Regions from separate parts of the Streptomyces sp. NPDC048436 genome, predicted to be linked through region 2. Evidence: predicted binding sites of a transcription regulator. Region 2 holds the regulator's gene; the other holds the start of a gene.

Region 1 (2,838 bases), on a different contig from region 2:
GCGGATCTTGTTCACGACCAGGGTCGACAGGGCCTCGCCCTCGACGTCCTCGGCGATGATCAGGAGCGGCTTCGAGGCGTTGGTCTGGATGACCTTCTCGAGCAGCGGGAGCAGGTCCTGGATGGACGAGATCTTGCCCTGGTGGATGAGGATGTACGGGTCGTCGAGGACGGCCTCCATACGCTCCTGGTCGGACACCATGTACGGCGACAGGTAGCCCTTGTCGAAGGCCATGCCCTCGGTGAAGTCGAGCTCCAGGCCGAAGGTGTTGGACTCCTCGACGGTGATGACACCGTCCTTGCCGACCTTGTCCATCGCCTCGGCGATGAGCTCGCCGACCTGCGGGTCCTGGGCGGACAGACCGGCGACGGCCGCGATGTCGGCCTTGTCGTCGATCGGGCGCGCGGTCGCGAGGAGCTCCTCGGACACGGCCTTGACGGCGGCGTCGATGCCCTTCTTCAGGGCGGCCGGGGAAGCGCCGGCGGCTACGTTGCGCAGGCCTTCCTTGACCAGGGCCTGGGCGAGCACGGTCGCGGTGGTGGTGCCGTCACCCGCGATGTCGTTGGTCTTGGTCGCCACCTCCTTGACGAGCTGCGCGCCAAGGTTCTCGTACGGGTCGTCGAGCTCGACCTCGCGGGCGATCGTGACACCGTCGTTGGTGATGGTGGGGGCACCGAACTTCTTGTCGATGACGACGTTGCGGCCGCGGGGGCCGATCGTCACCTTGACCGTGTCGGCAAGCTTGTTGACGCCGCGCTCGAGGGCGCGACGGGCGTCCTCGTCGAACTTCAGGATCTTCGCCATGGGAGCGGTTCAGCCCTCTCGGATACTCAGGGGGGACCGGGGGGAACCCCCGGAAAATGCGGCAACGAACTGCGCCCCTCGCCGCCCGGCAGCAGCAGGGTGACCAGGGGCGCAGCTCAAAAGCACATCTGCTTGATGAAGCAGGTGAATTACTTCTCGACGATCGCGAGCACGTCGCGAGCCGAGAGGACGAGGTACTCGTCGCCGTTGTACTTCACCTCGGTACCGCCGTACTTGCTGTACAGCACGACGTCGCCGACCTTGACGTCGAGCGGCAGGCGCTCGCCGTTCTCGAAGCGGCCCGGGCCCACCGCGAGGACAGCACCCTCCTGGGGCTTCTCCTTCGCGGTGTCCGGAATGACCAGGCCGGAGGCCGTGGTCTGCTCGGCGTCGAGCGGCTGGACCACAATGCGGTCCTCAAGCGGCTTGATGGCAACCTTGGAGCTGGCGGTCGTCACGATCCGGTCTCCCCCTTCGGAGATCTACGGGGTTAACAGTCTGGGGTGGCGACCAGGTGGATCCGTCGTCGCGGGTGCCGGACCTGCCTGTCGCTGTTGGCACTCTCCAGTGGTGAGTGCCAGGGTTGACACTAGGACGGCGATTAGCACTCGGTCAAGCGGAGTGCCAATTCGCTGACGCGGGTCTTATCTGAGCGAGGGCTTCTCCGGCGGTCCGAACGAGGGATCGCCAGGGCTGTTGGCCGCGCCCGCGCAACGTTTTGCCTGGTCGGGGAGTTCTTGCCGCGGCCCCGGCGGCCCGCCGCCCTGACGTCCTGATTCCGGCGAGCTCGCGGGTGAAGCGGTACCCATTCCCTCCGCCTCGCGCAGCGCCTCCGCCTTGCGCAACGCCTGCCCGCAGCCGGGCAGCGCCGACTGCCCCGGCTTTCTCGGCGGGACCTTCTGCGCCGCCTTTCTGCCCAGCCGTTCGATCGGGTCCACCGACTGTGCGCACCCCGTGAGCAGTGCGGGCGCGAGCACGCCTGCCGCGAGGACGCCGACAAGGACCCGCCGCACCCGCGCCCGCCCGGTCACAGGTAGTCCTCCAGCCTGGCCACCGCGTACCCCTTGTCGGTGACCGTCTTCATGACCTTGCGGACCATGTCGGGCATCGCGCCCTTCCAGTCCTCGCGCCCCCTGAAGTGCGTGAGGATGATGTCGCCGGGGTGCAGGTCCCGGTCCCATTCGCGCCACTCCATGTGGTCGGGGAAGGCCTCCGAAGCCCACAGCGGAACAGCCTTGATGCCGCAGGACTTGGCGGCGCGCAGGGTGTCCACGTTGTAGTTGCCGTACGGCGGGCGGAAGAGTTCGGGCCGCTTGCCGTAGTGCTTCTCGATGATGTCCTGCATGCCGCAGATCTCGCCGCGCTGGCCCTTGTACGAAAGTCCCGGCATATAGCGGTGGTGGAGGGTGTGGTTGTTCAGCGAGACGCCGCGGGACTGCATCTTCTTGAAGTAGCCGTAGTCCTCCTTGACCAGGTAGTCGCTGAGGAACGCGGTGTACGGGATCTTCAGCTCGCTCATCATCTTCAGCAGGGCCGGGTCCTTCTCGGCACCGTCGTCGATGGTCAGGAAGACGACTTTCCGCTTGGTCGGGATCGTCGTGAAGACGGGCGGCAGGCTCGCCTGCCCCTTGACCTCGAACCCCTTGCGGGTGGTGATCCGGGGCTTCTCGGCCGGTGCGGCCGGCGCGGTCAGCGGGGTCTTCGCCAGGCCCCAGCGTTTCGCGGCGGCGGCGCGAGCGGCCTGGGTGATCGCGAGCTTCTGGGCGTAGGAGTCGAGGGCGCGGGCGGGCGGAGCCTGGAGCGGCTGCTGACCCGGGGCGGGGTTGACTCCGCCGTCGGATCCCGAGGCGCAGCCGGAGGCGATCGCGGCGACGCAGAGAGCGGCGAGGCCGGCCCGCGCCCGCCCCCTCACCGGCCACCCCCGTGATCCGCGGGTCGAGCGGCCTGCCGAAGGGTTCGCCGAGCCGTCCGCGGAAGTGCTCTCCCGACCGCCCACCGAAGCTCTCGCCGAACCGCCCGCCGAAACGCCCGCCC
Region 2 (2,838 bases):
CGACCGTGCCGAAGCCCTGGCACTGCGGGCACGGCCGCGAGGTCATGACCTGGCCGAGGAACGACCGCGTGACCTGCGACACCTCGCCGCGACCGCGGCACATGTCACACGTCTGAGCGGACGTACCCGGCGCGGCACCTTCACCGCTGCAGGTCGTACAGACGACCGCCGTGTCGACCTGGATGTCCTTGGTGGTCCCGAAGGCCGCCTCGTCCAGGTCGATCTCGAGCCGGATCATGGCGTCCTGGCCACGGCGCGTGCGCGACCGGGGGCCGCGCTGCGACGCCGTCCCGAAGAACGCGTCCATGATGTCCGAGAAGTTGCCGAAGCCACCGGCCCCGAAACCGCCCGCACCACCGCCGCCGCCCGCCTGGGACAGCGGGTCGCCGCCGAGGTCGTAGACCTGCTTCTTCTGCGGGTCCGACAACACCTCGTACGCGGCGTTGATCTCCTTGAAGCGCTCCTGAGTCTTCGGATCCGGATTCACATCCGGGTGAAGCTCACGCGCCAGCCTCCGGAAGGCCTTCTTGATCTCGTCCTGGGAAGCGTCGCGGCGCACGCCTAGTACGGCGTAGTAGTCCGTGGCCACTTACGACTCCGCCAGGATCTGTCCGACGTAACGTGCCACTGCGCGTACTGCTCCCATCGTTCCCGGATAGTCCATGCGGGTCGGTCCGACCACGCCGAGCTTGGCTACTGCCTCGCTGCCCGAACCGTAGCCGACGGAGACCACGGAAGTAGAGCTGAGTCCCTCATGGGCGTTCTCATGACCGATCCGTACGGTCATGCCCGAATCGGTGGCCTCGCCAAGCAACTTGAGCAGGACGACCTGCTCCTCAAGGGCCTCGAGGACGGGCCTGATGGTGAGGGGAAAGTCATGCCCGAAGCGGGTGAGATTGGCCGTTCCGCCGATCATCAGCCGTTCTTCGGTCTCTTCGACGAGGGTTTCGAGGAGCGTGGAGAGCACGGTCGCCACCGTGCCCCGGTCCTCGGCGTCGAAGGACTCCGTCATGTCCTGCACCAGCTGCGGCACGTCCGCGAAGCGGCGGCCGGCTACGCGGCTGTTGAGCCGCGCCCGCAGATCGGCGAGCGAGGTCTCACCGAACGGGGCGGGACAGTCGATCATGCGCTGTTCGACCCGGCCCGTGTCCGTGATCAGTACGAGCATCAGGCGGGCGGGAGCCAGCGAGAGCAGCTCCACATGCCGCACCGTCGAGCGCGTGAGGGAGGGGTACTGCACGACCGCGACCTGCCGGGTCAACTGCGCGAGCAGCCGCACCGTACGAGCGACGACGTCGTCGAGGTCGACGGCGCCGTCCAGGAAGTTCTGGATCGCCCTGCGCTCCGGCGCCGCCATCGGCTTGACGCCCGCGAGCCGGTCGACGAAGAGGCGGTACCCCTTGTCGGTCGGGATGCGTCCCGCGCTCGTATGAGGCTGGGCGATGAACCCTTCCTCCTCAAGCGCCGCCATGTCGTTGCGGACGGTGGCCGGGGAGACCCCCAGGCTGTGCCGCTCGGTCAGCGCCTTGGAGCCGACGGGCTCCTCGGTACCGACATAGTCGTGGACGATGGCGCGCAGCACCTCGAGCCTGCGTTCACTGAGCATCCGCGCACACCTCCACCTCTTCGCCCTGATTCCTGCCTGATTCCGGCCTGAATCCTGTCTGCCCTTGGGCTTCGCCTGGCACTCACCTCGGGCGAGTGCCAGTCTTCGCCGCGCCCAGTGTACGGCCGTGAGGTACGACCTGGGCAAGGGCCGGGCAGCAGAGCGGCTGCCCAGCCGTCCGCACCGGGCTAGCGTCGACTCATGGACGTGGCACTGGGATGGGACGAGGCGGGCTGGGAGCGGCTCGCGCCGCATGTGGGGCGGAGGCGTCTGCCGGTCTGGGACTGCACGGCGGGGCTCGTGGTCGGCGGTACGTCGGCCCTGATGATCGAGGCGGGCGCGACCCTGCGGGAGGGTGCGGAGCTGCGCACCCAGGCCCGGGGCATCCTCGGCGGCGGGCGGCGGGTCACCCACCTCGCCCTGACGCATCCGCACTTCGACCATGTGCTGGGGGCGGCGGCGTTCGCGGGCGTGGAGGTGTACGGCGCGGTCGGCCTCGACATGCTCCTCGCGAAGGGCCGCGACGAGCTGCGCGCCTCGGCCCTGCGGCACGGGGTCGCGCCGGACGCCGCCGCGGAGGCCGCCGATCTGCTCGTCCGCCCGCACCACTTGGTGTGCGGGGAGTGGACGCTCGACCTGGGCGGCGGGGTGCAGGTGCTGCTGGCGAACGTGGGTCCTGGCCACTCGGGCCACGACCTGGCGGTCCTGGTGCCCGGCACCGCGGACACCCCGGAGATCGTCTTCTGCGGTGATCTGGTCGAGGAGTCGGGGGAACCGCAGGCGGGCCATGACGCGGTGCCGAAGCGGTGGCCGGCGGCGCTCGACCGGCTGCTCGACCTGGGTGGGGATGACGCGCTGTACGTGCCGGGGCATGGTGCGGTGGTCGATGCGGCTTTTGTCCGTGCGCAGCGCGCCACTCTGGCGGCTCGCTTCGGCGTGTCGTAGCCGGCCTCCCGCTTCTTCTTCCTATCGTCGGGAAAATGCGCCAGTACTCCGCCGATCTCACCCCGCCCTGGAAGAAGCCGAAGCCTGTGCCGGAGGTCGCCGCGGAGGCGGACCTCGTGGTGGAGGAGCTGGGCACCGGGTTCTGCGGGGCGGTGATCCGCTGCGAGAAGACCGCCGAGGGGCCGACGGTGACCCTGGAGGACCGCTTCGGCAAGCACCGCGTCTTTCCGATGGTGCCGGGGGGCTTCGCCCTGGAGGGCCGGACGGTGACGCTGGTCCGCCCGACG

The links. Region 2 encodes HrcA, which represses chaperone genes, less so after heat shock. Its sites were predicted from a motif close to TTNGCACTCNGNNNNNCNGAGTGCNAA; they were not measured.
Region 1: a site for HrcA is predicted at 1,406-1,432, ahead of groES (co-chaperone GroES). Genes of this name have one in related genera too.

Annotation. Positions count from the first base shown of each region.
Region 1 covers NZ_JBICXP010000005.1:279,482-282,319, reverse strand. The annotation lists gene groL (chaperonin GroEL) at 1-804, opposite strand, end outside; gene groES (co-chaperone GroES) at 954-1,262, opposite strand; gene ACGFX9_RS19860 (polysaccharide deacetylase family protein) at 1,832-2,716, opposite strand.
Region 2 covers NZ_JBICXP010000001.1:924,420-927,257, forward strand. The annotation lists gene dnaJ (molecular chaperone DnaJ) at 1-589, opposite strand, end outside; gene hrcA (heat-inducible transcriptional repressor HrcA) at 590-1,606, opposite strand; gene ACGFX9_RS04285 (MBL fold metallo-hydrolase) at 1,808-2,551, shown strand; gene ACGFX9_RS04290 (DUF3097 domain-containing protein) at 2,587-2,838, shown strand, end outside.